Regions from separate parts of the Brotaphodocola sp. genome, predicted to be linked through region 1. Evidence: predicted binding sites of a transcription regulator. Region 1 holds the regulator's gene; the other holds the start of a gene.
What was found. Region 1 encodes Rex, which represses fermentation and respiration genes when NADH is low (regulators of the CRP and FNR family bind a similar motif). Its sites were predicted from a motif close to ATTGTTAANTANTTAACAAT; they were not measured.
Positions count from the first base shown of each region.

Region 2: the regulator Rex is predicted to act here: its motif matches at 2,321-2,340, upstream of adhE (bifunctional acetaldehyde-CoA/alcohol dehydrogenase).

Region 1 is NZ_CFAHBC010000014.1:48,515-52,731, reverse strand. It holds gene AC4EVX_RS07105 (ABC-F family ATP-binding cassette domain-containing protein) at 1-1,940, opposite strand, end outside; gene AC4EVX_RS07100 (redox-sensing transcriptional repressor Rex) at 2,214-2,900, shown strand; gene AC4EVX_RS07095 (NAD(P)H-hydrate dehydratase) at 3,037-4,217, shown strand, end outside.
Region 2 is NZ_CFAHBC010000007.1:72,561-76,777, forward strand. It holds gene adhE (bifunctional acetaldehyde-CoA/alcohol dehydrogenase) at 1-2,162, opposite strand, end outside; gene AC4EVX_RS04790 (DUF4446 family protein) at 2,606-3,121, opposite strand; gene AC4EVX_RS04795 (ParB/RepB/Spo0J family partition protein) at 3,194-4,217, opposite strand, start outside.

The DNA.
Region 1 (4,217 bases):
TCCAGATTCGTCTGGAGCGCTTCTTTTTCTTTGTTGAGTTCGACAAGGCGGGAGACATCGGTATAGATTTCCTCCTGAGTCAGGAGTTCATCGATCTCGGCATCCCGGGTCTCGAGTTTTTCGATCTCTGTTTCGATCTTTTTCAAATCATTCTGACGTTTACGGATTCTCGCCTGTTCCTCTTTCTGGGCTTTCCAGTCCTGCTTGGTGTCGGAAGCGGTATCTGCGCCGTTTCCTGCTGTTGAGGAAGCGGAGGTCCAGACGCTCTTTCCGACTCCCGGGATCTGCTGGGCAGAGTTCTGCGCATTTGCGCCCGGGGCGTAGAGATCGGTCATCAGCTCTTTCTTCTCGAGATAATAATCGTAATTTCCGATGTAGTTGATGAAGGTCTGTCCGGTCAGTTCAAGAATTCGCGTCGCCGTCTGGTTGATGAAATAACGGTCGTGGGAGACGTAGAGCACAGTTCCGGTGTAGTTCTTGAGCGCTTCCTCGAGGATCTCCTTGGAGGTGATGTCGAGGTGGTTTGTCGGCTCATCGAGGATCAGGAAGTTCGCCTCGGAGAGCATCAACTTTGCGAGGGAGACACGCCCACGCTCGCCACCGCTCAAGTCCGAGATACGCTTGAACACATCGTCCCCGGTGAACAGAAAGGCTGCCAAAATGTTTCTCACCTGCGTGTTGCTTAAATTCGGGTAGGCATCCTGAACCTCCTCAAACACAGTTTTCTCCATGTGAAGAACGTGGTGCTCCTGATCGTAGTAACCGATGTGAACCTTCGAACCGAGCGTGATCGTGCCACCGTCGGACGGGAGCATGCCGTTGATGAGTTTTAAGAGGGTTGTTTTTCCGGTTCCGTTGTTTCCGATGACAGCGACGCGCTCCCCGCGCTTGACATCGATGTCGGCATGGGAAAACAGAGTCTGGGAACCGAAGGATTTGCTTAAATCGCGGATCGTCAGGACATCACTTCCACTGACGATATTCGGCTCAAGTTTGATGCGCATCTCATCGCTGATCTCGGCAGGTTTGTCGAGAATCTCGATCTTCGAGAGCATCTTTTCACGGCTCTCGGCGCGTTTGATGGATTTCTCGCGGTTGAAGGATTTAAGTTTTGCGATAACCTCCTCCTGATGGCGGATTTCCTGTTGCTGGTTCAAATATGCCTTCATCTGGGCGGAGCGGATCATCGCTTTCTTTTCGCTGTAATCCGTGTAATTTCCGAGATAAGTCGTACTGCGCCCGTTCTCAAGCTCCACGATCTTAGTCACGACGCGGTTTAAGAAATAGCGGTCATGGGCAACGATGATAACGGCACCGTTGTATCCGCGCAGATAGTTCTCAAGCCAGGAGATCGACTCCATGTCGAGATGGTTTGTCGGCTCGTCAAGAAGGATCACATCCGGCTTCGAGAGAAGAAGACGACCGAGGGAGACACGGGTCTTCTGACCACCGGAGAGCGTGGAGACCTGCTTGTCAAACTCATCCTCATTGAATCCGAGACCTTTTAGAACACCGACGATCTCGCTCTTCCACGCATATCCGTTTTCAAGCTCAAAAGTGTGGTTCAAACGGCTGTAAGTGGAGAGCATCTGCTCAAGCTCTTCCCCAACGGCATCGCGCATCTGAAGTTCGAGACTGCGGATCTGTTCCTCCATCTCAATAATCGGGCGTTTGACTTCTTTCAGTTCTTCATAGATTGTGCGCCCGCTCTCGAGATCCTGATGCTGAGCGAGATAGCCGAGCGTCTTTCCGCGGGAGAGAACGGATTCTCCGGTATCCGGGGAGAGCTCTCCGACAATAATTTTTAGAAGGGTGGATTTGCCGGCACCGTTGATTCCGACAATCGCAGCCTTCTCCTGATCCTCTACATGAAAAGAGACATCCGACAAGATCTGGTCTGTTCCGAATGCCTTGCTGATATGGTTGCAGGATAATATCATAAATAAAACCTCATTTCTTGTTTCTCAATTTCGTAATTCTTGTTTCTTAAAACGCTCTTGTTGCTGTTTTCTTTGATGTTATGGTTTGCCTGCCATTTAAATGGAGATTTAGGCATACTATGAAAAGTATAGTATAAATCCTTCAAATTTTCAATAAAATCCGTTACGGTTCGTGTAACGCGTCAATAGAGGCATATAAACAGTTTGACATAAAAATGGCAAACGGTTATAATAGAAAATAGTTGACAGACAGTAGAGAGGTGGCAGTGAAGCATGGAAGGCAGAGAAATTTCAAAGGCGGTGATTACCCGTCTGCCCAGGTATTACCGTTATCTGGGAGAATTAATGGAACTTGGAGTGGAGAGAATTTCCTCCAATGAGCTGAGTTCCCGGATGAAAGTGACGGCATCACAGATCCGTCAGGATTTGAATAATTTCGGTGGATTTGGTCAGCAGGGATATGGATATAATGTAAAATATCTATATAACGAGATCGGAAAAATTCTTGGAATTGACCGGAAACACAACCTGATTATCATTGGTGCCGGTAATCTGGGACAGGCGATTGCGAACTATGCCAATTTCGAAAAACGTGGATTTATTATCAAGGGAATGTTTGATATCAATCCGCGTCTGATTGGACTTGTTGTTCGTGGCATTGAGATTCGCGGAGTGGATGATCTTGAGCAGTTTATCCGTGACAACAACGTGCAGATGGCAGCACTCACGATTCCTAAGACAAAGGCTCCGGAGATTGCAGACCGTCTGGTAAGTGCGGGAATCAAGGCAATCTGGAACTTTGCGCATGTGGACTTGAATGTGCCGGATGATGTTGTGGTAGAAAATGTGCATCTGTCTGAGAGTCTGATGCGACTTTCTTATCGTGTGTGCCGTCTTCAGGATCAGAAAGAGGAGCAGGAGAGACGCGCTAAGGAGAAGAAAGAGAAGGAAAGGAAATAAAGACATAAAGAGAGACGATTCGGGAATATCCCCGGAATTGTTTTGCACATGATGTGGCGGATACCGGCAGGAGAAAGAGCATGTCTCATTTCGCCTGCCGGTTTTGCTTGTATGATCGAGGACAGGAGGCGGACGGATGAGGTACTTTGTGACCGGTAAACAGATGAAACAGATTGATCAGGACACGATAGAGCGGATTGGGATTCCGTCACTTGTCCTGATGGAGAGGGCAGGGTTAGCTGTTGCGGATGCAGTGGAAGAGATCATAACTTCCGGTCATCCGGACTTCTCTGCCCGAGATAAAAATAAAAAGAATGTACGGATTTTGATTGCCTGCGGAACGGGAAACAATGGAGCCGATGGCATTGTTGTCGGAAGAATCCTTCACGGGCGAGGATATGAGGCAGTGGTATTTCTTGGCGGAAATCCGGAACACGAGACGGAGGAGCACCGCAGACAGCAAAAGATTGCCGAGACACTTGGCGTGACGATGATGCGGAAAACGGAAGATCTGTCCGGTAACTGGGATGTGATTGTGGATGCGGTGTTTGGCATCGGACTTGCGCGGGAGATCACCGGGGAGTGGAAGAATATTCTGGAACAGCTCGCCGAGATTGCAAAGCGCGACGGCGCCAAGGTGGTTGCCACGGACACGCCGTCGGGAATTCATTCCCAGACCGGTCATGTGATGGGAACAGCACTGAGGGCTGATCTCACTGTGACATTTGGCTACGGAAAGACGGGACTTTTCCTCTATCCGGGGCGAAACTATGCCGGCAAGGTGCGTGTCGCGGACGTCGGATTTTCCGATGTCAGCCTGGAGAGAGTCGGCTGGGACTGCAAGTCGCTGGAGGAGTCTGATCTTGCTGATCTGCCGGTGCGCCAGTCGGACGGAAATAAGGGAACGTTTGGCAAAGTTCTCGTGATCGCAGGAAGCCGGGGAATGAGCGGGGCGGCGTATTTCAGCGCGCTTTCCGCATACCGGACGGGTGCAGGGCTGGTGAAAGTCCTGACGGTTTCCGAAAACCGGGCAGTGATTCAGACGCAACTTCCGGAGGCGGTTGTCTCCGTCTATGATCCGGATCAGATCACGGCGGAGGAGCACTCGACGGATTTTCTGAGGGAGGCGTGTGACTGGGCAGATGTGATTGTGCTCGGCCCCGGACTTGGGCAGGAGCCGTATGTGGAGTACCTTGTCGAGGCAGTTCTCGAGCACGCGTATGTGCCGATGGTCTTAGATGCCGACGGACTCAACACCGTGGCATCCCACCCGTATCTGACGCGGTATTTCACGGAAAATATCATTCTGACTCCCCA
Region 2 (4,217 bases), on a different contig from region 1:
AATGCCATACCAGCCATGCAGGAAGCATCTGCCATCTTGCATCTTGCCTCAACATCGTTTCCGTTGTTGTAAGCACGCGGGAGATAATCGAATACGTTCTTCATTGCCTTGAGTGCAAGACCATCGGTGTAGTCGCTTGCCATCACGGAAACGTAAGCCTCGAGTGCGTGTACCAGAACATCGACACCAGATGCGCTCGTCAGACCCTTCGGCTGGCTCATCATGTTGTCTGCATCGACGATGGACATATCCGGGAGCAGTTCGTAGTCAGCCAGCGGATACTTGATTCCGGTCTCCTGATCGGTGATAACTGCGAAGGAGGTCACCTCAGAACCGGTACCGGAGGAAGTCGGGATTGCTACAAAGTATGCCTTCTCACCCATCTTCGGGAAGGTGTATACACGCTTACGGATATCCATGAAGCGCATTGCCATATCCTGGAAGTCTACTTCCGGATGCTCATACATTACCCACATGATCTTTCCGGCATCCATTGCAGAACCACCACCGAGTGCGATGATGACATCCGGCTTGAATGCGCTCATTGCCTTTGCACCTGCCTGTGCGTTTGCCAGAGTCGGGTCCGGCTGTACATCGGAGAAGCACTGGTATACGATACCCATCTCATCCAGCTTATCGGTGATCGGCTTCGTATAACCGTTCATGTATAAGAATGAGTCGGTTACGATGAAAGCTCTCTTCTTGCCAAGTACGTCTTTCAGCTCACTTAATGCGACTGGCATACATCCTTTCTTGAAGTATACCTTCTCAGGTGCACGGAACCACAGCATGTTCTCTCTCCTCTCAGCCACAGTCTTGATATTGATCAGGTGTTTTACGCCAACGTTCTCGGAAACGGAGTTGCCACCCCAAGAACCACATCCAAGTGTCAGAGACGGAGCCAGTTTGAAGTTGTAGATATCGCCGATACCACCCTGAGAAGACGGGGTATTTACGAGGATACGGCAGGTCTTCATTGCTGCTGCATGCTTTGCAAGTTTCTCTTTCTCGTTGACATTGACATACAGGGAAGACGTATGACCGTAACCGCCATCTGCTACCAGTCTCTCTGCCTTTGCGATTGCCTCATCGAAGGTCTGTGCCTTATACATAGCCAGTACCGGAGACAGCTTCTCGTGTGCAAACTCCTCGCTCAGCTCTACGGACTCAACCTCACCGATCAGGATCTTGGTATCTTCCGGAACATCAACGCCTGCGAGCTTTGCGATCGTGTGTGCTTTCTGACCAACGATCTTTGCGTTCAGCGCGCCGTTGATGATGATTGTCTTTCTTACCTTCTCAAGCTCATCCGGCTTTAAGAAGTAGCATCCGCGGTAGATGAACTCTTTCTTGACTTCCTCATACACCGGAGCCAGAACGGTTACGGACTGCTCAGATGCACAGATCATACCATTATCAAAGGTCTTGGAGTGAATGATCGAGTTGACTGCCAGCTTGATATCAGCGGTGTCATCGATGATTGCCGGAGTGTTTCCTGCACCTACGCCGAGTGCCGGTTTTCCGGAGGAGTAAGCTGCCTTAACCATTCCCGGACCACCAGTTGCAAGGATGATGTCTGCATCCTTCATAACGGTGTTGGTCAGCTCCAGTGACGGAACATCGATCCATCCGATGATGCCTTCCGGTGCACCAGCCTTAACGGCTGCATCCAGAACAACCTTTGCTGCTGCAATCGTAGATGCCTTAGCACGCGGATGCGGGGAAATGATGATCGCATTTCTTGTCTTCAGACAGATCAGAGTCTTGAAGATTGCGGTAGAAGTCGGGTTCGTCGTCGGGATAACGGCTGCAACCAGACCGATCGGCTCTGCGATCTTCTTGATGCCGTATGCCTTATCTTCCTCGATGACTCCACAGGTCTTCGTATTCTTATAAGCGTTGTAGATATACTCAGCTGCGTAGTTGTTCTTGATGACCTTATCCTCTACGATACCCATTCCGGTCTCTTCCACAGCCATCTTTGCCAGCGGAATTCTCATCTTGTTCGCTGCCAGTGCTGCACGGTAGAAAATCTCATCAACCTGCTCCTGAGTATAGGTAGCAAATATCTTCTGCGCCTCGCGCATTGCTTTCATCTTGGCTTCCAGAGCTTCCACGTTGTCAATGATTCCGGAAGTTACTACTTCTTCTTTCTTTGCCATCTTGATTCTCCTCCAAAAATGTTATTCTCTAACTCAATGTTTTAATGTCTGTGTCTCATAATCGATGTTAGGGTTTATGATGTTTCTTTGTTGTAATATTCTCGTTGTTTCTTGTTTGATATTTTTTTAACAACTTGATTCTATATGCATTATATCGAATCGTTAAATAATTGTCAATATGTCTTTTCAAGTTTTTTTCTATTTTTTAAAAAAATACGCCCTGATACAAAAAAGAATGTGCCAAGGCAACCATCCACTCCTGCGCCGAGTGCACATCTTCGTTCCACTGCGGTCGGTGCATAACAAGCGCCACTGGCGCTTTGCACCCTTGCGGAGCATTTTTTGTATGATAGGACGCAATTTCCTATCATACAAGAAAAAGTCCGGCATCCCGGACTCTCCTCATTTTTCGTATTTGATTTTTATATTTAACTTCTTATATCCTACTGCTCTCTCTCCTTGTATCCGAGTGCCTGCTCCAACGCTTCCTTCTCCTCGTTTCCAAGAAGAACCTCGGTCTCTCCGCGATCCACCTCTTTCAGATACAGGTAACAGCCCTCTCTGCTGTGAACCGAATTGATAACAAATCCGGTGTTCGTGTAGTCGAGGATGGCGAGAGCGAAACTCAAGTTTCCGCCCATCCCCTGAAACGCATTGTACTTTACAATTCCAATTTTCTGAAAAGCTGCCCGGCTGTTCTTGTTCGCCGTCCGGATCGCGTCCTTGTTTGCGCGATCCTGAGAGCGCAGTTCGAGAATCTCATCCATCTGCTCGGAGATCAGCTCCTCGAGAGATTCCGCATCTTTTCCTCTCATGAAATAATCGTATCCACGGTAGAGCTGTTGCATCTTCAAAACTCCCACAAACACGACAATCAGAAGGATCAGATTCAGAACTGCCAGCGCCAGAATAATATAAAACGGATCAATCCCAAGATTATTGAGAATGCTTCCTTCCATTCTGTCTTCCACTCCTATCTATTTCTGTGTATCTTTTGTCACTACTTTGTCTGCTATCCAATGTTACTGGTGTCACTGGATGGACTCAAGTAATTCGATGATCCTCTCAAGCTCAGACTGAGAATAATACGAAATCTCGATCTTTCCTCTGCTGTTGTCCTTTCGATTGATGACAACCTGAGTTCCGAGAATCTCTTTCAGACGATCCTCAAGATCTCGATAGACCATCGCAATCTGCTCATCCTCCCTCGTCTCCAAAGGTTTCTGAGCCAGATTTCCGGTCATTTTTTCGGTGATCTTCTCTTTCGCTTTCTCCGCTTCCTTCGTCGTCGAAACAGAGAGCTCCGCCATATCCGAAATCTTCTCCGTGGACTCTGCACTTACACCAGAATCCTTCCCCTCTGTACTTGCCTTGGTCTCTTCTGCCACTTCTTCCTTCTTCTCTTTTCCGAAGGTCTTGACGGCTCTCTCGACCTCGCGCACGTTGAGGTGATCTCTCTCCACGATCTTTGCCAGTTCCAGCTGTTGATCCTGATCCTGAAGGCTCAAAATCGCACGCGCATGACCGCTCGTGATTCTCTTTTCCGAAACCATTTTCTGAACCTCCGGATTCAGATAGAGCAGACGAACGCTGTTTGTGATGACGGTACGGCTCTTTGATACGCGCTTTGCGATTTCTCCCTGTGTCATGCGGAATTCGAGCATCAGGCGCTCATATGCCTTTGCCTCTTCAATCGGGTCAAGGTCCTCTCTCTGAAGATTCTCAATCAGAGCGATCTCCATCGCCTCCTGAGGACTGAACTCACGGACGACAACCGGAACTTTCTCAACTCCTGCGATTCTCGCTGCACGCCATCTGCGCTCTCCTGCGACAATCTCATAGTGGTCTCTCTTCTTCTGGACGAGAAGTGGCTGAAGAACTCCATACTGCCTGATAGACTCTGCCAGCTCATTGAGCTGTTCCTCATCAAAATATTTTCTCGGCTGATCCGGGTTCGGCTCAATCTCCGTCACTTTGACGAAAAGCTCTTTCTGAGCCTCTGCACCGTCTGAACTCTTTCCAGAAACCTCGTCTACAACTTCCTCTCCGAAAAAT